Regions from separate parts of the Arthrobacter sp. UYCu712 genome, predicted to be linked through region 1. Evidence: riboswitches for the same ligand, from Rfam matches in the RefSeq annotation. Region 1 holds a riboswitch; each other region holds the start of a gene.

Evidence for each region. A riboswitch is a leader RNA that binds a small molecule or an ion and turns the genes downstream of it on or off. The one in region 1 is predicted to bind thiamine pyrophosphate.
Region 2: linked by a shared signal. The riboswitch ahead of thiO (glycine oxidase ThiO) and the one ahead of ABIB51_RS10410 (bifunctional hydroxymethylpyrimidine kinase/phosphomethylpyrimidine kinase) in region 1 are both predicted to bind thiamine pyrophosphate.
Region 3: linked by a shared signal. The riboswitch ahead of thiC (phosphomethylpyrimidine synthase ThiC) and the one ahead of ABIB51_RS10410 (bifunctional hydroxymethylpyrimidine kinase/phosphomethylpyrimidine kinase) in region 1 are both predicted to bind thiamine pyrophosphate.

Annotation. Positions count from the first base shown of each region.
Region 1 is NZ_JBEPOZ010000008.1:119,766-129,332, reverse strand. It holds gene obgE (GTPase ObgE) at 1-1,424, opposite strand, end outside; gene rpmA (50S ribosomal protein L27) at 1,540-1,803, opposite strand; gene rplU (50S ribosomal protein L21) at 1,865-2,173, opposite strand; gene ABIB51_RS10410 (bifunctional hydroxymethylpyrimidine kinase/phosphomethylpyrimidine kinase) at 2,528-4,153, opposite strand; TPP riboswitch at 4,175-4,272, opposite strand; gene ABIB51_RS10405 (Rne/Rng family ribonuclease) at 4,385-7,597, opposite strand; gene ABIB51_RS10400 (vitamin K epoxide reductase family protein) at 8,071-8,742, shown strand; gene ndk (nucleoside-diphosphate kinase) at 8,826-9,245, opposite strand; gene ABIB51_RS10390 (DUF4233 domain-containing protein) at 9,298-9,567, opposite strand, start outside.
Region 2 is NZ_JBEPOZ010000001.1:273,550-283,116, forward strand. It holds gene ABIB51_RS01405 (aminopeptidase P family protein) at 1-313, opposite strand, end outside; gene ABIB51_RS01410 (PHP domain-containing protein) at 385-1,230, shown strand; gene ABIB51_RS01415 (DNA-methyltransferase) at 1,332-2,204, opposite strand; gene ABIB51_RS01420 (DEAD/DEAH box helicase) at 2,213-3,997, opposite strand; gene ABIB51_RS01425 (RNB domain-containing ribonuclease) at 4,270-5,757, opposite strand; gene ABIB51_RS01430 (ferritin-like fold-containing protein) at 5,799-6,470, shown strand; gene thiE (thiamine phosphate synthase) at 6,494-7,201, opposite strand; TPP riboswitch at 7,228-7,360, shown strand; gene thiO (glycine oxidase ThiO) at 7,354-8,700, shown strand; gene thiS (sulfur carrier protein ThiS) at 8,697-8,933, shown strand; gene ABIB51_RS01450 (thiazole synthase) at 8,939-9,567, shown strand, end outside.
Region 3 is NZ_JBEPOZ010000022.1:54,096-63,662, forward strand. It holds gene ABIB51_RS18105 (glucose-6-phosphate dehydrogenase) at 1-1,075, opposite strand, end outside; gene ffh (signal recognition particle protein) at 1,228-2,817, shown strand; gene ABIB51_RS18115 (alpha/beta fold hydrolase) at 2,894-3,628, shown strand; gene thiC (phosphomethylpyrimidine synthase ThiC) at 3,625-5,460, opposite strand; TPP riboswitch at 5,455-5,562, opposite strand; gene ABIB51_RS18125 (amidohydrolase family protein) at 5,860-6,960, shown strand; gene ABIB51_RS18130 (VOC family protein) at 7,042-7,917, shown strand; gene ABIB51_RS18135 (hypothetical protein) at 8,028-8,465, shown strand; gene rpsP (30S ribosomal protein S16) at 8,718-9,128, shown strand; gene ABIB51_RS18145 (RNA-binding protein) at 9,130-9,372, shown strand; gene rimM (ribosome maturation factor RimM) at 9,489-9,567, shown strand, end outside.

The sequences.
Region 1 (9,567 bases):
CGGGTGGGGCGGTCGCCGATCTCGGCGAAGCGCACGTCGGTGCCGCGCGGGGACGCCAGGAGTTCGGCGCCGGCCATCATGGTCGGCTCCCAGTCGAAGACGACGCCGTCGTCCTCGCCGATGACCACGGTGTCGCCGGGCACTGCGCCCTGCTTGAACAGTTCGTTTTCGACGCCGAGCTTCGCGAGCCGGTCGGCGAGGTAGCCGATGGCTTCCTCGTTGGTGAAGTCGGTCTGCTTGACCCAGCGCACGGGCTTGTCGCCGAGGACGCGGAACAGCGGCTCGAGGTTCTTCTCTTCGCGGCGGATCTTGAAACCGGATTCGTTGACGGCGCGCGGCTTCAGGATCGGGGCATTTACCTTGGGCGGTGCGGCGGCGAGGGTGTCGCGGGCGGCCTGGACGATTTCGGCCATGGCGAAGCCGAGCTGGCGGAGGCCCTCGTGGCTCGTGGCGGAGATCTCGAAGACCCTGTAGCCGCGGGATTCCAGTTCCGGGCGGACGAACTCGGCCATGTCCTTGCCGTCGGGCAGGTCCACCTTGTTCAGGGCGACCAGCCGGGGGCGGTGGTTCAGCGGAACGACTTCGCCGTCGGCCCCGCTGTAGCTCATGTCCACGGCGTACTTCTCCAGCTCGGCCTCGATGATGGCGAGGTCGGAGAGCGGGTCGCGGTCGGATTCGAGCGTGCCGCAGTCCAGGACGTGCACGAGGGCGGCGCAGCGCTCGACGTGGCGCAGGAAGTGGTGGCCGAGGCCCTTGCCTTCGCTGGCGCCCTCGATGAGGCCCGGGACGTCGGCGATGGTGAAGCGGACCTCGCCGGCCTGCACGACGCCCAGGTTCGGGATCAGGGTGGTGAAGGGGTAGTCGGCGATCTTGGGCCGGGCGGCCGACATGGCGGCAATCAGGCTGGACTTGCCGGCGGAGGGGAACCCTACGAGGGCGATGTCAGCGATGGACTTCAGTTCCAGGACGACGTCACTGGATTCGCCTTCGATGCCGAGCAGCGCGAAGCCGGGGGCGCGGCGCTTCTGGGAGGAGAGCGAGGCGTTGCCGAGGCCGCCGATGCCGCCGGCTGCCGCGATGAATTCGGCGCCTTCGCTTACGAGGTCGGCGAGGACTTCGCCCGACTTGGACTTCACCACGGTGCCCACGGGCACCGGAAGGATCAGGGTTTCGCCGTTCTTGCCGCCGCGCCAGTCGCCCATGCCGGGGCCGCCGTTGGTGGCGTGCCGGTGGGGTGCATGGTGGTAGTCGAGCAGGGTGGTGGTCTGGGGATCAACGCGCAGGATGACGTCGCCGCCATTGCCGCCGTTGCCGCCGTCGGGACCGCCGAGGGGCTTGAACTTCTCGCGGTGGACGGAGACACAGCCGTGGCCGCCGGTACCGCCGGATACGTGCAGTACTACCCGGTCTACAAAGCTCGCCACGTGGATCTCCTCAGTGCTGTTCCCCGGGCCCACAGGGGCCCAAGATGATTGTAATGCGGTTAAAACACCGGTGGAGCGGACCTAATGGCCCGCCCCACCGATTTAGAACGTTTTGTTACTCTGCAGCTGCAGCAGCCACGATGTTCACAACGCGGCGACCACGGCGGGTGCCGAACTCGACAGCACCGGGGGTCAGGGCGAACAGGGTGTCGTCCCCGCCGCGGCCTACGCCGGCGCCCGGGTGGAAGTGGGTGCCCCGCTGGCGGACGATGATCTCGCCTGCGGAAACTACCTGGCCACCGAAGCGCTTGACGCCGAGGTACTGGGCGTTGGAGTCACGACCGTTGCGAGTGGAACTCGCGCCTTTTTTATGTGCCATTTGGAATGCCTGCCTTCAAAAATTCTGGGGAATCTGCTGGAACCTGAACAGTAACGAAGAGTTACTTGATACCGGTGATCTTGACCTTGGTCAATTCCTGACGGTGACCCTGGCGCTTCTTGTAACCGGTCTTGTTCTTGAACTTCTGGATGACGATCTTCGGACCACGGAGGTCTTCGAGGATCTCAGCCGTAACCGTTACCTTGGCCAGGTCCGCAGCAGCAGAGGTGACTTTGTCACCGTCTACCAGGAGCAGTGCGGGCAACTCAAAGGTGCTGCCGGCTCCACCGGGGACGCGGTTCAGGGTAACGAAGTCTCCAACGGAAACCTTCTCTTGGCGGCCGCCTGCGCGGACAATCGCGTACACCACTGGGGAACTCACTTCTCTCGACGTTTATTACTAGATTTGCGTGCGGAACCTGGTCCAAATTGTTTGGCTGGCTCACGCTGTGCCTCTACGCCGGTGGGTTCCCCGGGGGGACCCATGAGCTATCCCGTGGACATTCGCATTCGAATAACGAATGGAGTGTCCTCAAGGTCATAACCCAAGTGTTGGCGTAAGCACCGAAGATCTAGACTACGCTAATTTTGCCTTCGGCCGCAAATGAGGCTGGCTCCGGAGGGGCCTTGCGTGATGGACGCAACTCGATCTAGGCCGAGCGCTCCCGCAACGACTTCCGGAACCGTGCCCCACTATCGTACAGGCTGGCCGGGGCGCCTGCGCTCAGGCGTGCAGCCTCGGCGCGTCGAAGAAGTCGATCTCGTAGCGCGCCGACTGCCGGAAGGCCAGAACCATGGCGTCCCGCTCGGCGGCGGAGGCCGCCCGCGCTGCCCGGTCGGTCAGGGCGATCGCCTGCCGCGTCGCTGCGGCGAAGTCCTCGTCGGCGTATGTGCGGAGCCACTCGGCGTAGGGGTGCGCTGCGGGGGCACCAGCCGCCAGGAACTGTGCGTGCAGGGTCGCGCCGACCTCGGCGTAGAGCCAGAAGCACGGCAGCGCCGCGGCCACCAGCACCCCGTAGCTGCCGGAACCCGAGGCGGCCAGCAGGTGGTCAACATAGGATTTCGTGACCGGCCCCAGCTGCACGTCCGCGGGCCGGGTGCTGAGCCAGTTCCGGTGCAGCTCCGATTCGACCTCGAGGCACTGTTGTGCCGAGCGTGCCCAGAACAGCTGTTCGGCTTCGGTGGGCGCGATTGCGGATGCCCGGGCCAGCACCCGCGAGTAGCCGTTGAGGTACAGGGCGTCCTGGGCCAGATAGTAGGCGAAGTCCTTTTCGGGCAGTGAGCCGTCGGCCAGGCCCCGGATGAACTCCAGGCCGTAGATGGCGGCGAGGTCCGCCGCGGCGCCCTTCCCGAGGGCAGCCACGAACGCCCCTTCGTCCGGTATGCGGTAGCCGGTGTTGCCCTCATCCGTGCCGCCATGGCCTTCGGCTGCGTGGGCCCCAGCGCCGTGGTCCTCGGTCAGGTGCTGCACGCGGTGGAAGTGGTGGACCGGACCGTTGCCCGTCCCGACGTCCAGGCGGTCCGAGGCGCGCAGCGCACCCTCCAGCCAGGGCTTGACCTCCCGGAGGGCCGCCTCCCAGTCCCCCACCCGGGCCTGCACGGTGGCCAGCGCCGAGGACAGTGAACATCCGGTCCCGTGGCTGTTGCGGGTGGACACGCGCCCGCCGGCCACCACCACCGTCTCCTGGCCGAGCACTCCCCCGGTGTTGATAAGCGCGTCGGGGCAGCCAACGTCGTCCCCGCCGGCGGTTCCGCCGGCGTTTCCTTCCAGGTGGCCGCCCTTCACCAGTACCGTGGTGCCGGCCAGGGCGGCGAGGCGCTTGCCTTGGTCCAGGGCTTCTGCCCAGTCGGCGGCGACGGGTTCCCGGAGGAGGATGCTGAGTTCGGCGAGATTGGGCGTGATCAGGTCCGCGAGCGGCAGCAGCGCGTGCAGGGCGGCTTCGGCTGTTTCCTGCAGGAGCCGGTCACCGCTGGTGGCGACCATCACCGGGTCAAGGACGACGACGCCGGGCCGGGTTTCTTCGACCCAGCGGCGGACGGCATCGATGACGCCGGCGTCGCCCAGCATGCCGATCTTGACGGCGTCGATGCCGATGTCCGCGCTCAGGGCGTCCAGCTGCGCGGTCAGGAAGCCCGCCGGCGGGATGTGGACGGCGCTGACGCCGCGGGTGTTCTGCGCAGTGAGGGCGGTGATCGCGGCCATACCGTAGCCGCCGTGCGCGGCGATGCTTTTCAGGTCGGCCTGGATGCCTGCACCGCCGGACGGGTCCGAACCCGCGATGGCCAGGACCCGCGGAATCCGGGGCCGGATGCCGCCCGGGGCGGCGGGCGCGGCGGGAACTGGCGGCAGAAACGCCGAGGTAGGAACAGGTGAAGCCACGAAAGACATCCCTTCGCCGGTGCTAACCGGACAGGTTCGACGGGTCTGGATCTCAGCCGGCTCGATGCGCGGCACCCCGTGTCAGTCCCCCAGCCTAGCCTTTGCGGCTTAACGACGCCGCGGGCGCGGTCCGGATCGGCGAATTGCTCCGCCGTTCCGGACCACACCCGCGGCCACGCTGAACTGTCTTGCTGCCGGCTCCTAAAGCTCCGACGCCGGGACGCCGACGCCGAGGATGATCGGCTCGTTCGCGGCTGCCGGCTTGGCCGCCGGCTTGTCGGCGGTCATGGCCGGGGCCTTGGCCTCGTGGACGGATCCGGCCGCGGACGCGGTGGTCGCCTCGCGGTGCTCCACAGACGTCTCGTTGGCTGCACCCTGGGCGCGGCTCGCGCTCCGGTTGCGGCGGACGCGGCGGCCACGGGTGGTGCCCGCCTCGGCGTCGGCGTCGACCCGGACCTGCGCCGGTGCGTTGGACGCTGCCGGTGCCTTGGCCGGCGCCTTGGCCGCGGGGGCGCGGTCCACTACGGGCCTGCTCGTCTCGGCTCCGCCCAGATTGGCGAAGGCCTCCGTCAGCAGGTCCAGGGTGAGGGCCGGAGCCGTTGATTCGTCGGCGTGATCGACGAACGGCAAGGCTACCTGCTCGCCGCCGAAGGTCAGCACGGCCGCGGGGCGTCCGGCCGCTCCTTCCGTCACGGCCAGTTCCACGGCGGCTTCGACGGCGGCCTTGCGGGCCTCCGCTTCGTGCTGGCTGGTTCCGGCAGCCGCCTCCCCGTCGTGCAGGTGGGCGGCGTGCGCGGCGGCTGCGATGTTCGCCAGGGCGGCCCGGGTTGCCTCGGCCTTGGCGTGGCGCTCGGCGTCGGTGGGCTCGGCATGGACGGCTCCGGGTGCCGGCGGAACAAGCTCCGGCGTGCCCTGGCCGCCCTTGCCGCGGCGGCGGCTCTTGCGCTCGGTCCGCTGTGCCGGCTGGTTCTCGGTCCGCGGCACGTGGTGCTCGGCAGCCACGACGTTGGCGCGGCGGTGTTCCACCGGCTCGTCGTGCGTGACGATGCCACGCCCGGCGCAGGCGTCACACTGCTCGCCGAAGACTTCCAGCAGCCCGGTGCCCATCCGCTTGCGGGTCATCTGCACGAGTCCCAGCGAGGTCACCTCGGCCACCTGGTGCTTGGTCCGGTCGCGTCCCAGGCACTCCACCATGCGGCGCAGCACGAGGTCGCGGTTGGATTCGAGCACCATGTCGATGAAGTCGATCACGATGATGCCGCCGATGTCGCGGAGCCGGAGCTGCCGGACGACTTCCTCGGCCGCCTCCAGGTTGTTCTTGGTGACTGTTTCCTCGAGGTTGCCGCCGCTGCCGGTGAACTTGCCCGTGTTGACGTCCACCACGGTCATGGCTTCGGTGCGGTCGATCACGAGGGAACCGCCGGACGGCAGGAAGACCTTGCGGTCGAGCGCCTTGTGGATCTGCTCGTCGATCCGCCAGGCCGCGAAGATGTCCGTGTCCTTGGTCCACTTCTCGAGCCGGCCCACCAGGTCGGGAGCCACGTAGGTGACGTAGGCCTCGATGGTGTCCCAGGCCTCCTCGCCGGAGACGATCAGCTTGGAGAAGTCCTCGTTGAAGACGTCACGGACCACCTTAATGGTCAGGTCAGGTTCGCCGTAGAGCAGCTCGGGGGCGAGGATCTTAGTCGACGACGACTGGCTCTCGATGCCTTCCCACTGCGCGCGGAGGCGGTTGATGTCGTGGGTCAGCTCCTCCTCGGAGGCACCCTCGGCCGCGGTGCGGACGATCACGCCGGCATTTTCCGGCAGGCGGTCCTTGAGGATCCGCTTGAGGCGGTTGCGCTCGACGTCGGGCAGCTTGCGGGAGATGCCGGTCATGGAACCGCCGGGCACGTACACGAGGTAGCGGCCGGGCAGGGAGATCTGGCTGGTGAGCCGGGCACCCTTGTGGCCGACCGGGTCCTTGGTGACCTGGACCAGCACGGAGTCGCCGGACTTGAGGGCGTTCTCGATCCGCCGCTGCTTGCCTTCGAGGTTGACGGCTTCCCAGTTCACTTCGCCGGCGTAGAGCACGGCGTTGCGGCCGCGTCCGATGTCGACGAAGGCGGCTTCCATGGAGGGCAGCACGTTCTGGACCTTGCCCAGGTAGACGTTGCCGATCAGGGAGTCCTGCTGGGTCTTGGACACGAAATGCTCGGCCAGGACGCCGTCTTCGAGGACGCCGATCTGGATTCTGTCGTCGCGCTGGCGGACGATCATCTGGCGGTCCACGGATTCGCGGCGGGCCAGGAACTCGGCCTCGGTGATGACGGTGCGGCGGCGGCCGGTGTCGCGGGATTCGCGGCGGCGCTGCTTCTTGGCTTCAAGGCGGGTTGAGCCCTTGACGGAAGTGACGCGGTTGTTGACGGGCGCTTCGGTCACGGCGCGCGGTGCGCGGACGCGGGTCACGGTGTTGGGCGGGTCATCGCCCTCCCCGCCGGTCAGCTCCAGGTCCTGGTCACCGCGGCGGCGGCGGCGACGGCGGCGCGAGGTCACGCCGTCTTCGAGGGTTCCTTCGCTTGCCTCTTCGGCTTCCTCACCGGAGTCTTCCGTATCTGTGCCTGCATCGTTGCCTGCGTCGCTGCCGGTGCGGCTGCGTCCGCGGCGTCCGCGGCTGCGGCGGCGACGGCGGCCGCTGGAGTCTTCGCCCTCTTCGCCTTCCTCCTCCTCTTCAGGCTCTTCGGGGGCCGCAGCGACGGGAACCGGACGCGCGGCAGTGGTCAGGTCGGGGGCCTGGAAGATCATCGAGGTGACGGCTCCCGGCTCGAGGAAGAGCGAGGCGGCGGAACGTGCCTCGACGGGCTGTTCGCTGGCGTCTGCTGCGGCGGCTTCGGCCGGAGCCGCCGGAGCTGCCTCGGCGGGTGCTTCCACGGCCGGGGCTGCGGGAGTTTCCGCAGCCGGTTCGACGGCCGCGCCTGCTCCTGCCTCGGTGCCGACAGCTGCCGGGGCTTTTCCAGCCGCCGGCACGGCGGTCTTTGCCCGGCTGGCACGGCGGCGGACGGGCTTTTCTGCCGGTGCTTCGACGGCGGGCGCCTCGGTCACGACCGCTTCTGCGGCCGCTGCGGCCGGTGCCTCCTCGGCAAATGCCGACAGCGGCTCGGTTGCTTCCACCGGCTTGCGGGCACGGCTGCGTCGGGCCGGGGCCTTCTTCACGTCGCCCACGGGCTCCGCTGCCGTCTCCGGGATGGCCCCGCCGGCCGGCGACCCTTCCTCAGGTGCGGCTGCTTCAGCCGGCACCTCGGCCGCGGTCTTGGCGAGCGGCTTGCGGCGTGCCCGGACTGCCCGCTTGACCGGTCCCGTTACGGCCGCTGTTTCTGCTGTTCCATCGGCAACAATTGCTGCATCGTTGTCGGCTACAACCTGGTCATTATCCATATGTGGTGACACTCCTGCCCCTGGCTACCGCCACATCCGGCACCCGCTGGGGCAATTATTTGTCAACACCCGCAGGCATTGACAGAAGTCAATTGGATACCCTCAGGTTCGCACCGGCAGTGGGGTGCGGCAGCCCTGGAGGGCCGGCAAGATTGTTCTGAAACCCGTTGATCTACACGCCACAACCAGGTGCCGTCCAATGGCATTGCGGGACAGCCTGGATCAGTGGATCCGTAGCTCCCTGCTCATCATTGGCGGTCTTGGGAACAAAATCGCCGGACCGGGACCCGGATGTGGATCGGGTTCCAGCCACGATCATTGTCTCACAGGAGCCGCGAAAGCAGGCGTAAGCCGGGCGTCAATCCCAACGCGGGCGGCCCGACCCAGGCCCGGGCGGGCGATTCCCCGGCTTCCCCCAGCCGCCGGCTATACAATCGGGGCCAGAAGCTCCCGACGCGAAGGACCGACATTCCATGCCCAGCATCTCCAGCGCCACCGGCGACGCGACCTCGCAGCAGCACGACTCCGGCCCGGCTGTTGCCGAGCGGCCCCTGCCGCCGATGACCCGCGACCGGCCGTTCGCGTGGCTGCTCCTGATCACCGGCGTGGTCGGCTGGCTCGCCTCCGGAATCCTGGTGCTGGAGAAACTCGAGGTCCTCAAGGACCCCGGCCACGTGACCGTCTGCGATGTGAATCCGTGGATCTCCTGCGGCCAGGTCATGCAGACGCCGCAGAGTTCGGTGTTCGGTTTCCCCAACATGTTCATCGGCATCGTGGCCTTTGCCGTCATCATCACCACCGCGATGGGCATTCTGGCCGGCGCCCGGTTCGCCCGCTGGTACTGGCTCGGGCTGCAGGCCGGTGTGACCCTGGGCTTCATCTTTGTGGTGTGGCTCTGGTCGCAGGCCCTGTACTCCATCCACATCCTGTGCCCGTTCTGCATGATCGTCTGGGCCGCCATGATTCCGCTGTTCGTCTGGACCACCGTCCGCAACGTGTCCCACGGCGTTATCCCGCTGCCCGCCGGCGCCGCCCGGATCCTCGGCGACTCGGGCTGGATCCTCACGGCGCTGCTCTACGTCGCTGTGATCGCCACGATCTTCTTCGCCTTCATCCAGGTCTTCATCGGAACGTCCGGATACTGACGCTTTAAACACCGCGAGGTGACAGTTACGGCCAATGTTCGTCGCGAACATTGGCCGTAACTGTCACCTCTGTGAGGAGCGGGTCAGTCCTGGAACCAGATCTTGAGCTCGCGCTCCGCGGATTCCACGGAGTCGGAACCGTGGACCAGGTTCTGCTGCACCTTCAGGCCCCAGTCGCGGCCGAAGTCGCCGCGGATGGTGCCGGGGGCCGCCGTCGTGGGGTCCGTGGTCCCGGCGAGCGAGCGGAAGCCCTCGATCACACGGTGGCCTTCGAAGATGGCGGCGACAACGGGTCCGCTGAGCATGAATTCGACCAGCGGCTCGTAGAACGGCTTGCCCACGTGCTCCTCGTAGTGCTGCTCCAGCAGTTCGCGGCTCGCGTCGACCTTCTTGAGCTCGGCCAGGGTGTAACCCTTGGCTTCGATCCGGGCAAGGATGCTGCCGCTCAGCTTGCGGGCGACGCCGTCGGGCTTGATCAGGACGAGGGTGCGCTCAATGCTCACAACTGCTCCAATGTGTTGGGGTGGGGTTCGGGTCTAGTCTACGGGTTTCGGGTTACGGGTTCTGGGCGCCGGCTTCGGGTGCCTGTCCCGGGCCTGCCTCCGCGGGATGGGCCGCATCCCAGGCCGCCTGTTCGCGGTCCCGCTGGGCGGCCTCGCGGTCGATCCGGATGCCGGTCCGGATGCCGTACCACCATGAAATCGCGAAGAGCAGGCCCACCACATACATCGTGGGCTCCACGATGCCGGCCAGGATCAGCACGATCTGCAGGATCCAGCCCAGGCCCACGCCCCAGGGTTTGGAGAGGACCGCGCACGTGAACAC
Region 2 (9,567 bases), on a different contig from region 1:
CCAGGCCCAGGCCGGTGAGGTGTGCGAAGGCGGAGTGCGGGCGGAACCGGTAGTCGCAGTCGTTCGAGCGGACTTTCAGCGGACCGGCGGGGATGACCAGGCGTTCACCTTTGAACTGCTCTGAGATGGCGCGGCGCCGGGCTGCTGCATGGCCGGCGACATCGTCCCGTTCGGGAAGCTGCTGCTGGGACGGCGCCCAGTTACTGGCCATGAATGCCTTGAAGGCGTCGGAGCTGGGACGCTGCGAGCGGTTGTTGACGCGCTCTTCGAGGGGCTGGGAAGCGGAGACTGGGGTGTTATCTGCATCGTTCACCGTCCCATAGTCTCACCAGCGGCGCGGCTTAGGCCAACAGCATGCCGTGCCCCATCTACTAGGCTGGAGAGGTGAGGATTGACCTGCATGTTCACTCGAATGTTTCCGACGGCACCCAAGCCCCCGCCGGGGTGATGGCGTCCGCCGCTGAGGCGGGGATCGACGTCGTCGCCCTGACCGACCACGACTCCACCGACGGCTGGGCCGAGGCCGCCCTGGCCGCCCGGGAACACGGCATCGCCCTGGTCCCGGGGATGGAGATTTCCTGCCGGACCACAGAGGGCATCAGCGTCCACCTGCTCAGCTACCTGCACGACCCGGCGCACCCCGGCCTGCTCGACGAGATCACCAAGGCCAAGGACGCGCGCTACACGCGGGCCGAACGGATGGTCACCCTGCTCGCGGAGGACTACCCGCTGACGTGGGACGACGTCATCCACCACGTCGCTCCCGGGGCCACCCTGGGCCGGCCGCACATCGCCGACGCGCTGGTCGCCGCGGGGGTCGTCGAGGACCGGACCGAGGCCTTCAGCTCGATCCTGACATCGCGCTCACGCTACTTCGTGCAGCATTACGCCCCCGATCCCGCGCTGGCCGTCGAACTGGTCCGCGATGCCGGCGGGGTCCCGGTCTTCGCCCATCCTGTGGCGTCCGCCCGCGGCCGAATCGTGGGGGAGCGGACCTACCGTGAGATGATCGACGCCGGGCTGGCCGGCGTGGAGATCTACCACCGGGACAACCCAGAGGAGGGCCGGACGTTCCTGCGCAAGCTCGCGGAGCGGCACGGGCTGCTCGTGACGGGATCCTCGGATTACCACGGCACCGGAAAACCGAACCTGCTGGGCGAAAACCTGACCTCCCCGGAGGTCTTCGCCCGGATCGAGGAACTCGGCACCGGATCGTCCGTGGTGCGCTGACCCCGTTCCGGCCCCGTTGAGCTATCGGTTGGGGCTGCTATGGGGCCCGGAGGGCCACCAAAAGTGATAGCGCAACCGGCGGCAGGCGGGCCGGGGCGCGGTCAGGCGGGGGTGAACCCGGTGAACTCGGCGTGCGCCGCCAGGCGTTTGGCCATGACGTCGATGGCCGGCTGGTTCTGGTCCACGCAGACGAACTTGCGGTCCAGCTTCGCGGCGACGGCGCCGAGCGTTCCGGAGCCGGCGAAGAAGTCCAGGCACCAGTCGCCGGGGCGGCTGGAGGCGGCGACGACGCGCCGGATCAGGCCCTCGGGCTTCTGCGTCGGGTAGCCGGTCTTCTCCTTGCCGGTGGGCGAGACGATGGTGTGCCACCAGACGTCGGTGGGCAGTTTGCCGAGTTCGCGTTTGGCCGGCGTGACCAGGCCGGGCGCCATGTACGGCTCCCGGTCCACCTCGGCGTTGTCGAAGTGGTATTTCGTGGGGTTCTTGACGTACACAAGAATGTTGTCGTGCTTGGTGGGCCAGCGGAACTTTGCCCGGGCGCCGTAGTCGTAGGCCCAGATGATCTCGTTCAGGAAGCACTCCCGGCCGAAGATGGCATCGAGCATGACCTTGGCGTAGTGCACCTCGCGGTAGTCCAGGTGCAGGTACAGGGTCCCGTCGTCGGCGAGCAGCCGCCAGGCCTCGACGAGCCGCGGCTCCAGGAAGGACCAGTAGTCGCTGAACGCGTCGTCGTACTTGTGCAGCGCACCCTTGATCGTGTCGTAGGACCGGCCCTTGAATCCGACCCGGTCGCCGTCGCCGCCGGCGTTGAGCACCATCTTTGTTTCCTGGCGCTTCTGGACCCGGCCGGTGTTGAAGGGCGGATCCACATATATCAGTGTGAAGGCGCCGTCCGGCAGCGTGGGGAGGTACTCCGCGTTGTCCGCGTGTACCACCAGGTTGCTGCCGTCCGGCGCCCAGACGGTGTCAGTCATGAAGGGATTTAAGCCTCGCCCTGAGCCTCGCCCGCGACGACTTCGCCGTTGCGGCGGCGGGTCCGGGTGCGGCGGCGGGCACGGGTGGCGCGGTCGACCTCGGTCGGTGCGCTGGCCGTTGCCTTGGCCGGAGCCTCGGCGGCGGGGCCGGTGCTTGCTTCGGCCTCGGCGGGACGACGACGGCGTTCTCCCGACCGTGCGCTGTCCTGGCCGCCGGTGGCGCCACCGCTGCGGCGTCCGTCGCGGCCGCCGGAGCGTCCGCCGCTCCGGGTGCTGTCGGCGTCGCCGGAGCGTCCGCCGCTGCGGGTGCTGTCGCGTCCGCCGCTCCGGGTGCTGTCGGCGTCGCCGGAGCGTCCGCCGCTGCGGGTGCTGTCGCGTCCGCCGCTCCGGGTGCTGTCGCGGGCGTTCTTCTTGCCGGTCTCGCCCAGGTCCTCGAGGACCTCGGCGTCGACGCCGGCCAGCACGCGCTTGTTGCGGGGCAGGCGGCCCTTGGTGCCTTCGGGAATGTCGAGTTCCTCGAAGAGGTGCGGCGAGGAGGAGTACGTTTCCACCGGCTCCGGGACGCTCAGGCCCAGGGCCTTGTTGATCAGTCCCCAGCGGGGCATGTCGTCCCAGTCGACGAACGTCACGGCGGTGCCCTTGTTGCCGGCGCGGCCGGTGCGGCCGACGCGGTGCAGGTAGATCTTTTCGTCTTCGACGCACTGGTAGTTGATGACGTGCGTGACGTCGTCGACGTCGATGCCGCGGGCGGCGACGTCGGTGGCCACGAGGACATCCACCTTGTTGTTCCGGAAGGCGCGCAGGGCCTGTTCGCGGGCGCCCTGGCCGAGGTCTCCGTGGATGGCGGCGGCCGCGAAGCCACGGTCCACGAGTTCCTCGGCGACCTTGGCGGCGGTGCGCTTGGTCTTGGTGAAGATGATGGTGCGGCCGCGGCCGCGGGCCTGCAGGATGCGGGCCACAACCTCGATCTTGTCCATGCTGTGCGCACGGTAGATGAGTTGGCGGATGTCGCGCTTGGTCAGGCCCTCGTCGTCCGGGTCGGCCGCGCGGATGTGGGTGGGCTGGGTCATGTAACGGCGGGCCATGGCGATGACCGGGCCGGGCATGGTGGCCGAGAACAGCAACGTTTGGCGGACCGGCGGGGTGCCGGCGATGAGGGTCTCGACGTCCGGCAGGAAGCCGAGGTCCAGCATTTCGTCGGCCTCGTCGAGGATGACCATCTTGACGTTCTTCAGGACGAGGTGCTTCTGCTTGTAGAGGTCGATGAGTCGGCCGGGAGTACCGACGACAACCTCGACGCCCTTCTGCAGCGCTTCGACCTGCGGCTCGTAGGCGCGGCCGCCGTAGATCGTGGTGATGCGGGCGTTGCGCTTGCGGGCGGCGTTCTGCAGGTCGCTGGCAACCTGGACCGCGAGCTCGCGGGTCGGCACGATCACGAGGGCCTGCGGGGCGCCCGGGGCGGGAAGCTTGTCATAGCCGGCGTCGTCCGGTCCGACGACGCGCTGCAGCGCCGGGATGCCGAAGCCGAGCGTCTTGCCCGTGCCGGTTTTGGCCTGGCCGATGATGTCGTGGCCGGACAGCGCCACAGGCAGGGTCATGGCCTGGATCGGGAAGGGGTGCGTGATGCCGGCGTCGGCAAGGGACTCCACGATATCGGCGCGGACGTTGTAGTCAGCGAAGGTCTTCTCGGCTATTTCGTGCGGTTTTTCGTCCGAGATGATGGTCTCTTCCGGCTCGATCGTTTCCGTTCCGGAATCGTCGGTCAGAAGCTGGTGCGTGTGCAATTCACTCACAGGTGAGTTTCCTTATTCATTTGGGCTGCGCTGCTTGCTCAACGGGGCCGGCCAACAGGCCGTTCCGGAGCAGGCTCGGGCGCGCAAGCAAATCCAGTGGAAGCCGATCGCGGGCTATCTAAATGCTGGCACTGGGGACCAGCGGGTCAATCTCAAGATCGCGTAGGGGCGGGCTTGTTGAATTCGGAAATCATGGAAATCAACGACCGGGCATCCATATCTACCCTTTCAGTCTAGCTGTACGAAGCCAGGAACCTCGACTGCCCGCGCCATCAGCCCACCAGTTCCAGCCGGACCTCCCGGCTGGCGATGTCCGAGGAGAGGACCCGGACCCTTACCTGCGTGCCCGATTCCAGCTCGCCGGGGCACCGTGCGGTCACGGCCGGGTCGGCGATCTGGACGATCCCGGACGGGCCGTTGCCATTGCCGTTCCCGTGCCTGCCGTTCCCGTTGCCGTTGCCGTTTTTGGCGGGCTTGGAACCGGAGATCACGACGGCGTCGAACTCCTGGCCGATGTGGTTGCTCAGCAGTGCCGCCTCCACCGTGTCCAGGGACAGCCGCTCCAGCTTGGCGGCAAGCTGGTCGGAGGCCGCCATGATCGAGGGCAGGGACGGCAACGCCTCGCGGGCCCACGCCGGGACGTCCGTGCCGTTGCTGAGCGCCTCGCAGATGACCAGCGCAAAGCGGTCAATCAGCCGGCGGAGCGGCGCGGTGGAGTGCGCATAGGCGGCGCCGATCGCGGACTGCATTTCGGCGTCCGGAACAGTCCCGTCGAAGGGCGTATAGCCGGCGCCGCGGAACAGCATGCCGGCCGAGTGCACGATTGCCAGCTGCCGCGGGTCCGTGGGGTCAAGGGTGCGCAGGTATTCGCCGTAGCTCATCTCCCCGTCCCAGGGCTTGCCGAGGGCTCGGGTCTGGCGGTGGAAGTGGGCCAGCGAGTTCTCGTCCGGGGCGGGCATGGTCCGCAGGATCCCGACTTTTCCCTGGAGCATGATCCCGGCCGCCGCCATCCCGGTCATAAGCGAGATCTGGGCGTTCCAGTCCTCCACCGGCAGCGGCGGGGCCGCGACGATCCGGTAGCCGCCGTCGGCCAGCTGTTCGATCTCTTGTTCGGGCATGTTCAGGCTGGCGCCGCCGCGCAGCCGCTCAAGCTCCACCCGCTTGATCCCGACCTCCCTGAGCAGCTGCAGCACGGGCGCCGCGGTGCCGGCGTCGAGCTCCGCCTGGACTCCCGGGTAGCTCAGCTGGGCGCGGCTGCGGACCCGGGCCCGGCGCACCAGCACCGTGGAGACCTTGGCGGCGGCGTCCAGCTCGAATTCCCAGACGAAGGCGGCGCACAGCTGGCCGGCGAGCAGGCTGCCCGCCTCCTCGCTGATGACCTCCGGGTGCAGCGGGATCCGCCCGTCGGGGGTGTAGAAGGTCTGCCCGCGGCGGCGCGTTTCGGCGTCGAGCGCGCCGCCCGGCGTCACGAAGGAGGGGACGTCGGCGATGGCGTAGTAGACCTTGTAGCCCTCGCCGGATCGGTCGATGTGGAGGGCCTGGTCAAGGTCGGTGGAGGATTCCGGATCGATGGTCACGAACTCGATGTGGGTGAAGTCGAGCCCCGGCAGTTCGTGCCCGGCCACTGCCTCCTTGGCCTCCCGGAGCGCGTCCTCGGGGAACGGGCCCGGCAGTTCCAGCGTGGTGCGCAGCGCGTTCAGCGCCAGGGCGAGCTGGCTGTTCTGCCGGTGGACGCTGGGGGTCAGGCGATGATGGGACACGAAAATCAGGTTAGCTCCATTTGCGCCATTAGTCTTGGATCATGACCACATCCCCGGCCGATCCTGCCCGCTACAACAGCTTTCTTATGGATCTGCTCGGCGTGATGGCCTACGGCGAACTTTCGGCCTTTGAACGGCTGTCCTCCGACGCACGGTATTCGCCCACCCTGCACGACCGTGCCGTGTTAGGCCGGATCGCAGTGATCGAGTTCCAGCATTATGAACTGGTCAGTGCCAGGCTGGAGGAAATGGGACTGGACACGGAGACGGCCATGCTGCCCTTCCAGCCCTCCGTGGACCACTTCCACGAACGCACCCGCCCGGCCGACTGGTTCGAATCCCTGATGAAGGCCTACGTGATCGACACCGTGTCCGCGGATTTCTACCGCGCCGTCGCCCGGCACGTCGACGACTCGACCCGCGGCCTGGTCGATCGGATCCAGGCGGACGAGGAAGCGACGGCGGTGCTGCGGGACCGGCTCAGGACGGCCCTTGCCGATGACCCGCGGCTGGCGTCCCGGCTGTCGCTGTGGGCGAGGCGGCTGCTGGGTGAGGCCCTGACGCAGGCCCGGCGGGTCAGCTTCGAGCACGCGTTCCTCGGCGGACTGATCGGTGCGGACGAGGAAAAGTCCCGGGAGCTGGTCCGCGAACTGACCGTCGAGCTGGCGGCCAGCCACTCAAGCAGGATGCGCCAGCTGGGGCTGGCCGGGTAGGCCTCCCCTCCAGTGCTGCGCGGTCAGTCCTCCGCGGCGTCGAGGGCGGCGAGCAGGGCACGGGCGGCACCTGCGGGATCGTTGGCCTCGGTGATGGCCCGGACCACCACGATCCGGCGTGCGCCGGCCTCCACCACCTGCCCCACGTTCCCCAGATCGATGCCGCCGATGGCAAACCACGGCACCGTGCGGCCATCAGTGCCGCCTACAGTGCCGTCATCCGCGGCTTCGGCGCGGCGGACCGCCGATGCGGCGTACCGCACCAGGTCCAGCCCGACGGCGGAGCGGCCCGGCTTGGTGGGGGTGGCCCACACGGGTCCCACGCAGAAGTAGCCCAGCCCGGTGCCGGCGGCGGAAGCGGCAATGGCGGCCTCCACCTGCTCCGGGCTGTGCGTCGACAGCCCGATCATGGTGTCCGCGCCAAGGAAGCCCCGGGCGGCCGCCAGCGGGATGTCCTTCTGGCCGATGTGGAACACCGGCGCGCCGGACAGCGAGGCGAGGTCTGCGCGGTCGTTGACGGCCCAGGGCCGGCCGTGCCGGCCGGCGGCCTGGCGCAGGACCTCGAGCAATTCGAGTTCCTCGGCCGCCTCGATGGACTTGTCGCGCAGCTGGATGATGTCGACGCCGCCGGCGAAGGCGGCATCCACGAAGTCCCCGAAATCACCGCGGTCCTTGCGGGCGTCGGTGCACAGGTACAGGCGGGCGGGGGTGTGGACGGGATCCTGGCGCATGCCCCAAGCCTAGTTCCTCTAAACTGGGGCAATACCGCGGGAGCCCGCTGCAGCCGTTCGCCATTGCGTCCGGCGCCGAAGGGGCTGAGAGGGCATCAGAGCCGACCGCTTGACCTGATCCGGTTAGTACCGGCGTAGGGAAGGAATCCTTCTTGGGCACTCCAGTTAGTTTCGATGCCGGCAATCGTGACGGCACCCAGGACGGCACCGGCCGGGAATGTTACGACGTCGCCGTGATCGGCGGCGGCGTGGTGGGCCACGGCATCGCCTGGGCCGCCCGGCAGTCGGGCCGCTCCGTGGCCCTGATCGACGACGCCCCCGGCAGCGGCGCGAGCTGGGCGGCCGCTGGCATGCTCGCCCCCGTGAGCGAACTCCACTACCAGGAGGAAGACCTGCTGGAGCTCATGCTCGAATCCTCGCGGCTGTGGCCGGACTTCGCGGCACAGCTGGAAAGCAACGCCGGGACAGCCGCCGTAAAAGCCGCCGGGACTGCCGCCGGCCCGGACACCGGAACCGGATACGTCACGACGCCGACCCTCGCGGTGGGCGCCGACGCGGCCGACCGCCGGGCGCTCGCGGACCTGCGGACGGTGCAGCAGGCCTGCGGGCTCACAGTGGAGCCGTTGACCGTCCGCGAGGCACGCGGCCGGGAACCCCTGCTGAGCCCGGCGATCTCCTGCGCCTTCGACATCCCCGCCGACCACCAGGTGGATCCCCGCCGCCTGCTCGCCCGGATCAGTGAACTCCTGGCGGCGGACAGCCACTGCGACACCGTCAGCCGCCTGGCTGCCGGACTGCTGTGGGCGGCTGGCCGCGTCAGCGGAGTCAGCCTGGCCGGCGGAGGGGACGTCCGGGCCCGGGAGACCATCGTGGCCAACGGCCTCGGCGCAGCGGGACTCGGCGGCCTGCCGGCCGGGCTCGCCCTGCCGCTGCGGCCCGTCCACGGCGACATCCTGAGGCTCCGAGTGCCCGCGCATCTGCGGCCGCTGCTGGGCTCCACGGTCCGCGGACTGGTCCGCGGCGTGCCCGTGTACATTGTTCCGCGGCTGGACGGCACGGTGGTGATCGGCGCGACGCAGCGTGAGGACGCACTCGCGGACCGGGATGCCCCCGGCTCCGGCGCGGTGTCCGCCGGAGGCGTGTACCAGCTGCTCCGGGACGCCCAGCAACTGCTTCCCGCGGTCGCGGAGCTGGAACTGCTCGAAGCGACCTCGCGGGCACGGCCCGGGACGCCGGACAACGCCCCGCTGCTTGGCCGCGTGGCGGACCGGGCCCCGGGCCGCGCCGGGGACGTCGGGGGACTGATCATCGCCACCGGATTCTTCCGGCACGGCATCCTCCTGACCCCCGCCGCCGCGCGGATCTGCCGGCAGCTGCTGGAGGGCACGGCGGACGCCCGCTGGGCCCGCTTCCGGCCCGACCGGTTCAGTGCCGCCGCCCACCACCCCGCCCCGCACCACGTCCGTCCCCTTCCAGAGCACAGCAAGGAAACCGCATGAACATCACACTCAACGGGTCGGATCACACGGTCCCCGACGGCGCCTCCGTCAGTACCCTGGTCAGCCAGGTCACCGGCCGGCCGCTGGCGCCGAACGGGCAGTCCGCGGACGGCAGGAAGCTCGGCGTCGCGGTGGCGCGCAACGCCGCGGTGGTGCCCCGCAGCCAGTGGCACGGCACCGCGCTCGCCGACGGCGACGACGTCGAACTGGTCACGGCAGTACAAGGAGGATGAGCACCATGGTCGAAACAGTAGTAACTGCAGCCACCGCAGCCCCCGGGGCAGCGCCGGGAACCGCCGATCCGTTCGTCGTCGACGGCATCCCGCTGGGTTCGCGGCTGATCATGGGGACCGGAGGGGCGCCAAGCCTCGACGGCCTCGGGGCAGCCCTCCTGGCGTCGGGTACTGAACTGACCACCGTTGCCATGCGCCGCTACTCACCCGCCGAGGCCGGCTCGCTGTTCCAGCTGCTCGTGGACCACAACATCCGCGTGCTCCCCAACACTGCCGGCTGCTTCACCGCCAGGGACGCCGTGCTGACCGCCGAGCTGGCCCGCGAAGCCCTCGAAACGGACTGGGTGAAACTGGAAGTCATCGCCGACGAGCACACGCTCCTGCCGGACGCCGTCGAACTCGTGGAGGCGACCGAGCAGCTCGTGGGACGCGGCTTCAAGGTCTTCGCCTACACCAACGACGACCCCGTCCTGGCCCTGCGGCTCGAAAACCTAGGCGCCACGGCAGTGATGCCGCTGGGCGCACCGATCGGCACCGGGCTGGGCATCCTGAACCCCCACAACATCGAGCTGATAGTGTCCCGCGCTTCCGTGCCGGTGGTCCTGGACGCCGGCATCGGCACCGCCTCGGACGC
Region 3 (9,567 bases), on a different contig from region 1:
CCACCCCGGTGAACCCCTTGGGCAGGTGCGGCACGGGCCGGAACGTGATCACGGCTTCCTTGCGCTTGGTTCCCATCGCCTTTCCGGAGCGCAGGATGAAGGGGACGCCCCGCCAGCGCCAGTTGTCGATCTCCACCTTGACCTCGGCGAGTGTCTCGGTGCCCCGGGCCGCGTCCACGCCCTCTTCCTTGGCATAGTCCGGGACCTTGCGTCCGTTGATGGACCCTGCTGTGTACCGGGCGCGGCGGGTGTTCTTCGCGTAAGGCGCCTTGATGCTGCTGGCGCGCAGTACGGTCGCCACGCCGTCGCGGAGATCCCGCTCATCGATGGAGGCCGGGGGCTCCATCGCCATCAGGGCCATGACCTGGAGCAGGTGGCTCTGGATCATGTCGCGGAGGGCGCCGGCGCCGTCGTAGTAACGCGCGCGTCCCTCCAAGGCAAGGTCCTCATCGAAGACGATCTCCACCTTTTCGATGTGCTCCCGGTTCCAGACGGGTTCAAGGAAGGTGTTCGCGAACCGCAGGCCCAGGACGTTGAGCACCGTCGCCTTGCCCAGGAAATGGTCCACCCGGTGGATATGGTCCTCCGGGACGAGACTGGCCAGGGTCTTGTTGAGGTGCCGCGCGGACTCCTGGTCGGAACCGAACGGCTTTTCCATCACCAGCCGGGTTCCGGGCGGGACCTGCTCCGGGGTGAGGGCCTCGCAGGCTTTCTGGCTGATCTGCGGAGGGAGCGCGAAATACACCGCCACGGGTCCCTCCAGCTGTGCCAGCTGCCCGGCCAGCTCACCGTCCGCCGTCACGTCAAGCTGGATGTAGCTGGTTGTACCCCGGATCCGCTTCAGTTCCCTCTTGCCGTTGGCATCGGCCTGGGACCCGGCGTCGGCGAAGCTCGCGTCGACGCGTTCCAGCCACTGCTCCTGCGTCCACGGATTGGAGCCGGCGCCCACGAGCGTCAGGCCCCCGGCCCGGCCGCGGGCCACGAGCCGGGCCAGCCCCGGCAGCAGCAGCCTTCCGGTCAGGTCGCCCGAGGCGCCGAGGATGAGCAGTGTTTTCACAGTCGTTTGGCTGGTCATCTAAGTCAGCATGCCATCTTGAGGGCGGGTCTTGGTACCCTAGATAGTCGAGTCCCGTTGTCGAGGCGGTTCGTTCAGGCGAACTTCAGTCGCGACGCTGGCGTGCCGGACCGGCCGCCATCTGTAGATCCACTGAAAGAAGTGCACGGCGCGTGTTCAATTCACTCTCTGACCGGTTGACAGCAACCTTCAAGAACCTACGTGGCAAAGGCCGCCTGACCGAGGCGGACGTTGACGCCACGGTCCGCGAGATCCGGCGCGCCCTCCTGGACGCCGACGTTGCCGTGCCCGTGGTCCGCGAATTCACCGGACGCGTGCGCGAGCGCGCCCTCGGCGCCGAGGTCTCTGCCGCGCTGAACCCGGGCCAGCAGATCGTGAAGATCGTCAACGAGGAACTCGTCGAGATCCTCGGCGGCGAAACCCGCCGGATCCGCCTCGCCAAGACCGGGCCGACCATCATCATGCTGGCCGGCCTCCAGGGTGCCGGCAAGACCACCCTCGCCGGCAAGCTCGCCAGGTACCTCAAGGCCCAGGGTCACAGCCCCATGCTGGTCGCCTGCGACCTGCAGCGCCCCAACGCGGTCACCCAGCTTCAGATCGTCGGCCAGCGTGCCGGCGTACCCGTCTTCGCCCCGCACCCCGGTGCCACCTCCACCGAGCTCGAGCACCCCGCAGGAGACCCGGTCTCCGTCGCCCGCTCCGGCGTCGAGGAAGCCCGCCGCACGCTGCACGACGTCGTGATCGTTGACACCGCCGGCCGCACCGGCGTCGACGCCGAAATGATGGAACAGGCCCGCCAGATCCGGCAGGCGATCGTCCCGAACGAAGTCCTGTTCGTGATCGACTCCATGATCGGCCAGGACGCCGTCAACACGGCCCTCGCCTTCGATGAAGGCGTCAACTTCACCGGCATTGTGCTCTCCAAGCTCGACGGCGACGCCCGCGGCGGTGCCGCGCTCTCCGTCGCCTCGGTCACCGGCAAGCCCGTGATGTTCGCGTCCACCGGTGAAGGCCTCAGCGACTTCGAGCTCTTCCACCCGGACCGGATGGCCTCGCGCATCCTCGACCTCGGTGACGTGCTCACCCTGATCGAGCAGGCCGAGAAGTCCTGGGACAAGGACGAGGCCGCCCGGATGGCGAAGAAGTTCGCCGACCAGGAAGACTTCACCCTGGACGACTTCCTCGCCCAGATGCAGCAGATCCGCAACATGGGCTCCATGAAGAAAATGCTCATGATGATGCCTGGAGCGCAGAACATCCGGCAGCAGCTGGAGCAGTTCGATGAACGTGAAATCGACCGCGTCGAGGCGATTGTCCGGTCCATGACGCCACACGAACGCGTGGCGCCGAAGATCATCAACGGCTCCCGCCGCGCCCGCATCGCCCGTGGTTCCGGTGTCCACGTCTCCGAGGTCAACGGCCTGCTGGAGCGTTTCGCCCAAGCACAGAAGATGATGAAGAAGATGGCGGCCGGCGGCGGCATGCCGGGAATGCCCGGAATGCCGGGCATGGGCGGCGGCGGAGGTGCCCGCAAGGGTGCCAAGAGCGCGCCCAAGAAGAAGGCCCGCTCCGGAAACCCGGCCAAGGCCGCACAGGAACTCAAGGACGCCGAGGCCCGGCGTGCCGCGGGACCGAAGGCGCTGCCCACCGGCGCATCGTTCGGCCAGCAGGGGGAAGACTTCGATCCCTCCCAGCTGAACCTGCCCAAGGGCTTCGACAAGTTCCTCGGCGGCAGCAAGTAGCAGATCCGGCAATCCCCGTGCCGGGACCGCTATGTCGCCGGGGCGCAAGGTCAGACCGGTGCAATAGGGTTGGATCATGTTCAAGCAGCGCGTAGTTTTCGTCCACGGGGCCGGCAGCTTTGGCGCCGCGGCGTGGCCGAAACAGCATGGAATGGCGTTGGACTACGACGCCTTGTTCCTGCGCCGCCACGGCTTTGACGCCGTCGCCGAACCGCTCGAATCGGATTTCTCCGCGGACGCTGCGATCGTGCTGGGGGCCCTGGCCGACGACGGCCGCGGCGCCTCGGGCGGTCACGTCGTGGCGCATTCGCAGGGCGCCATCGCGGCGATGATGGCCGCCGTCGAGCGCCCCGACCTCGTACATTCCCTGACCCTGGTGGAGCCGGCCTGCCTCTCGCTCACGGCGGAACTTCCGGCGACGGCGGCGCACCGGGCGCTTATGCAGCCCCTGTTCGACGTCCGGCACCACCTCAGCAATGAGGATTTCGAGCGGGAATTCGTGCGCCGGGTGTTCTCGGCCGAGGCAACCGGGGACATCACCCCGGAGGGCCTCCGGGCGGCCCGGCGGCTCCGGCTGCAAGCACCGCCGTGGGAAGCCCCGCTGCACATTGTCCCGGGAGTTCCCACCCTGGTCCTGACCGGCGGCTGGGAGCCGCTCTACGAGGAAATCGCCGGCTACCTCCGCGAGACCGGCGCCCTGCACCGCATTGCCGCGGGCGGGCACCGGCCCCAGGATTCAGCAGAGGGCGACCAGGTTATCCGAGCCTTCATCGCCGACGTCGGCCGGCACCAGCACGCCCACGCCTCCTAGCCGGCTGCGGGTACGCCCACGGAAGGCTCCGGCAGGTAGACCTTGCCGCCCGAGGCGAGGAACTCATTGCTCTTTTCCCGCATTCCGGCCGCCAGCGCGGCAAGTGCGGCCTGCGAGTCCGCGGAGCCGTACTCGTCCCGGATGTCCTGGCTGATCCGCATGGAACAGAACTTGGGCCCGCACATCGAGCAGAAGTGCGCCGTCTTGGCCGGCTCGGCCGGCAGCGTCTCATCGTGGAAGGCCTCCGCCGTCACCGGGTCCAGCGACAGCGCGAACTGGTCCCGCCAGCGGAATTCAAAGCGGGCCTTGGACAGGGCGTCGTCGCGTTCATGCGCACCGGGGTGGCCCTTGGCGAGGTCGGCGGCATGGGCGGCGATCTTGTAGGTGATCACGCCGGTCTTCACATCGTCCTTGTTGGGCAGTCCGAGGTGTTCCTTGGGCGTGACGTAGCAGAGCATCGCGGTTCCGTAGCGCGCAATCTCCGTGGCGCCGATCGCCGAGGTGATGTGGTCATAGCCCGGTGCAATATCGGTGACCAGCGGCCCCAGCGTGTAGAACGGGGCGCCCTTACAGAGTTCCTGCTGGCGCTCCACGTTTTCCCGGACGAGGTGGAACGGCACGTGCCCCGGGCCCTCCACCATGACCTGCACATCGAACTCCCAGGCCCGCTGCGTGAGCTCGGCCAGGGTGTCCAGCTCGGCGAACTGCGCCGCGTCGTTGGCATCCGCCGTCGCGCCGGGCCGCAGCCCGTCACCGAGCGAGAAGGCGACGTCGTAGCGGGCGAAGATCTCGCACAGCTCATCGAAGTGCGTGTAGAGGAAGTTCTCCTGGTGGTGCGCCAGGCACCAGCCGGCCATGATCGCGCCGCCGCGGGACACGATGCCGGTGACCCGGTTGGCCGTCAGGGGCACGTAGCGCAGCAGCACCCCGGCGTGGATGGTCATGTAGTCCACGCCCTGCTCGCACTGTTCGATCACGGTGTCCCGAAAGATCTCCCACGTGAGGGCGTTGGCCTCGCCGTTGACCTTCTCCAGCGCCTGGTAGATCGGTACGGTCCCGATGGGCACGGGGGAGTTGCGGATGAGCCACTCCCGGGTGGTGTGGATGTCGTCCCCGGTGGAGAGGTCCATGACGGTGTCCGCGCCCCACTGAGTGGCCCACTGGAGTTTGTCGACTTCCTCCGCGATGGAGCTGGTCACGGCCGAGTTGCCGATGTTGGCGTTGATTTTCACCAGGAACGCCTTGCCGATGATCATCGGCTCCGATTCGGGGTGGTTGACGTTGTTGGGAATGATGGCGCGCCCAGCCGCCAGTTCGGAGCGGACCAGCGCGACGTCGCAGTTCTCGCGCAGCGCCACGAACCTCATCTCCTGGGTGATCACCCCGTCCCGGGCGTAGCGCATTTGCGTCACCGTCCGGCCGTCGGCGCCGCGGCGCGGCACGGGGCGGCCGCCCCTCCACTCGGCCGACGCCGCACCCCGGCGGACCGCGGACTTGCCGTCGTCGAGCAGCTCGCGTTCCCTGCCGGCGTAGGCTTCGGTGTCCGCCCTGGCCTCGATCCAGGGCGCGCGGAACGGCTCCAGCCCCCGGACCGGATCGCTCCCGGGGCCCGCCGTGCGGTACACCCGGAACGGGGCGTTGCGGGTGCCGCCGGGCGAATCCGCCAGCTCGATTTCGGTCACCGGGACACGGAGGCCGTGTTCGTCATCCGTAGTGAACGCCAACGAATGGGACGCCAGCGATTGTGTAGTTGCAGCGGCCTGGACTTGGACGGGCAGGTCCTGGACTGCCTGATTGTGGACAGGGCTGTGCTGTGTCAATTGCGTATTCACGGAATACTCACTTCCTTCGCCGGCATTACCCGGACAGGTTCAACGGTCGCAGGCTGCGTCAGCCCGATCTCAGCCCCTGCTGGGGCACCCGTGTGGTCGTAGACGAAGCTACCACAGGCCGTCCGGAAGGAGGCCGCGTGACGGCGGGCTGCCCGGCCGCGGTGTGAGCGTGGCATGGTGACTCTGCCCAGGGCTGTGCCCTGCATCAGGACGGCGACGCCGGAAGACCTCCCGGCGCTGCCGGTTGAGCCGCTCTTGCTGCTAGTGCATCCGGACTCTGCCCCGCGTGGGATGGCTACGAATCGATGACCCTCTGCACGATCGCTGACGTTCCGTTCTTTACGCGAGCTGCGGTTTCGAGGAATTCGGCGGATCGTCACGCGGATTAGGCTTTAGGCCATGAGCAGCATTATCGAGTTCAGCGGTCCCATCCTGACCGCGGCGGACCAGGAGCGCCACGGGCTCTGGTCGGTGGACGGCCTGTTGACCTTCGACCGTCCGGCCGGCGGACCGGACCTGGTGCTGGACGGGTGGGTCATTCCCGGGCTGGTGGACGCGCACTGCCACATCGGGCTGGGCCCCGGCGGGGATGTCCCGGACGCCGTGGCCGAGGCGCAGGCCCTGACGGACCGCGACGCCGGCACCCTGCTTGTGCGGGACGCCGGCGCCGTGCATGACACCCGCTGGCTCCAGCAGCGCGCCGACCTGCCCCGCATCATCCGCGCAGGCCGGCACATCGCCCGGACCCGGCGTTACCTGCGCGGCTTCGCCGTCGAGGTGGAGCCGGAGGACCTGGTGGAGGCCGTACGCAAACAGGCCCGCGCCGGCGACGGCTGGGTCAAGCTCGTGGGGGACTGGATCGACCGCGACGCCGGCGACCTCGCCCCCAGCTTCCCGGCTCGGGTGCTCGCGGACGCCGTACGGGCCGCCCACGATGAAGGCGCCCGGGTGACGGCGCACTGCTTCGCCGAAGACACCCTCGACGACATGCTCGACGCCGGGATCGACTGCATCGAACACGGCACGGGCCTGCTGCCGCGGCACCTGCCGCGTTTCGCGGAGCAGGGCGTGCCGATCGTCCCCACCCTGATCAACATCGCCACCTTTCCGGACATCGCGGCGCAGGCGGACGCCAGGTTCCCCCGCTATGCCGCGCACATGCGCGCGCTCTGGGAACGCCGCGCCGAGCGGATCCTCGAAGCCTTCGAGGCCGGGGTGGCCATCTATGCGGGCACCGATGCCGGCAGCGTGATCAGGCACGGCCGGATCGTCGACGAGATCAACGCCCTGCACGCAGCGGGCCTCCCGGCCCGGGCTGCCCTCGACGCCGGAGCCTGGGCCGCGCGGCGCTGGCTGGGCGCGGAATCCATCGGCGAAGGGGCCAGCGCCGATGTCCTCGTCACGGCGGAGGATCCGCGGAGCCATCCCGCCACGCTGCGGCAACTCAAACACATCGTGCTGCGCGGGCAGCCGGTCCGGCGCGAACCATCCACCCATTAGGAATAAATTGAAGCTTCAAGTAATTTATCTTCATGAAGGGTCATCGAAGAACGGTGGCCGCCGAAGCACCGGAGCGATGACATGACCGCAGAAGCCAGCACCCAGGATCTCCTTCCCGCCGAACTCACCATGGGCACCGTGATGCTCAAGGTCGGCGACATGAAGCTCATGACCGACTACTACCAGCGCGCCCTCGGCCTCGACGTCGTCGCCGAGCAGGACGGCGGGCTCTACCTGGGCCGCCGGCAGAAGCCGCTGGTCCACCTGGCTCCGGCGCCCGGGCTCAGCATCCCCGCCCGCGGCGAGGCTGGACTCTTCCACACCGCCCTGCTGTTCGACGACCAGCCGTCCCTCGCCGCCACCGTGGCCAGCGCCGCCCAGTACGAGCCGCAGTCCTTCGCGGGCAGCGCCGACCACCTAGTGAGCGAGGCGTTCTATTTCACCGACCCGGAAGGCAACGGCATCGAGCTGTACTGGGACCGTCCGCGTGACGCCTGGTCCTGGCAAGGCAACAACGTGGTGATGGACAGCCTGGCCCTGCCGCCCCAGCGCTACCTCGAGCAGCACCTCAGCGAGGAGTCCGTTGCCGGGCAGCGCGAGGCGGAGGCCGGCGTCGGACACGTCCACCTCCAGGTGGGCGACGTGCAGTCCGCGCATGACTTCTATGTCGGGACCCTCGGCTTCGAGAAGACGGCGGGCTGGCACGGCCAGGCGCTGTTCGTCGCCGCCGGCGGCTACCACCACCACATGGCCATGAACGTCTGGAACAGCCGTGGCGCGGGCCCCCGCCGGGACACCCTGGGCCTGGGCGAGGTGCTGATCGAAGTGCCGGCGGGCGACGACGTCGGAGCCCTCGCCGACCGCCTCAAGGCCGCAGGAGTCCAGTCGCACCACACCGGAGCCGAACTGCGCTTCGAGGACCCGTGGCTTAACCGGATCCGCGTGGCGGTCCGCTGACGGCACGCCGGCTGCACGCCGGTTTCCGGAGCGGAAGCGCCGCCGCGCTGGGCTAGTCTGAAACTTGACTTTCCGCCGCGCAATGAGCGCCGAGCTAATAAGGATCACTCATGGGATTCACCGAAATCTTTGTCTCCAGCCACGATGGAGCCCTCAAGCGCGCGGCTGCGCTCGAGGATGGGGGTGCCGCGGCGCCCGGGGCGCTCCGGATTGCGGACATCAGCGACTTCGAAGTCGAGCGCCTCGGCGACCTGGCCGGGACGGCAGTGCACTCCGCCGGCGCCGACTACGAACTCGCCATGGTGGACGTGTCCAGCGACTCCCTGCTCGGCGTCCCGCCCGCCATGGTCAGGTCACTCGCGGACCTGCTCAGCTACGAGACCGAAGGCGAGGGTGACGTCCTCGAGGATGTGGCCCACAGCTGGGCCGCGGAAGAGGACATGCCCTTCGGTGCGGAGCAGGCCGTCCGCTACGTCCGCCAGCTCGCGGAGCTGGCTGCCGGCGTCGATCCCGCCGCCCGGTCCGGACTGTACGTCTGGACCCGCTGACACCGGACTCCGGGGCCGCACTGCACGGCGGTTGCAGGCGCATGGCAATCTGATTTGCGCTCCGTTTGAACAGGGGGCGGGTGTCAAGTCGAAATCCCGGCGTTGATCTGGCACAATGAACAGGTACTCGATCTGCGTGGCCCCTCTCTCCGCGTCCGGATCTTGTCCTTTTAGAACCCCCTAGTACGGCCCGCCCCACGGGTGCAGAACGCCGGGCTCGACCCCGTTTCAGAAACAGGAGTGACCACAAAAGTGGCCGTAAAGATTCGCCTTAAGCGCTTTGGCAAGATGCGCGCACCGTACTACCGCATCGTCGTCATGGACGCACGCTCCAAGCGTGACGGCCGTGCCATCGAAGAGATCGGCAAGTACCACCCGACCGAAGAGCCCTCGTACATCGAGGTCGACACGGACCGTGCCCAGTACTGGCTCGGCGTCGGCGCACAGCCGTCCGAGCAGGTTGCCGCGATCCTCAAGATCACCGGTGACTGGCAGAAGTTCAAGAATCTCCCCGGCCAGGAGGGCACCTTGAAGACCAAGGCTCCCAAGGCTGCCTTCGTTACCCCGGAAAAGGGTTCCGTGATCATCCCGGAAGCCATCACCAAGAAGGCTAAGAAGGACGACGCCGCCGACGCAGCAGCAGAGACCACCGAGGCTGAGTAAATTGCTGGCAGAAGCGCTCGAACACCTCGTCCGCGGGATCGTTGACAGCCCTGAGGATGTCAAGGTCAGTGCGAAGAACAACCGCCGCGGGGACACCCTCGAAGTGCGCGTTCATCAGGACGACCTCGGACGGGTGATCGGCCGCCAGGGCCGCACGGCACGTGCTTTGCGCACCGTCGTTGCAGCGCTGGCGGACGGCGAGCCGGTCAGGGTCGACGTCGTCGACACCGACCGCCGCCGGTAACGCTTCCAGCAGTTCTTTTCTTGAGTCCGGCCCCTTCACCAGATAATGGTGGAGGGGCCGGACTGTTTTGCCCAACAACTTTCACCAGCAACCCCAGAACCGGAACAGAGGAACAGATGCAGCTTCAGGTGGCACGAATCGGCAAGCCCCACGGCATCCGCGGCGAGGTGACCGTCCAGGTGCTCACCGACGCTC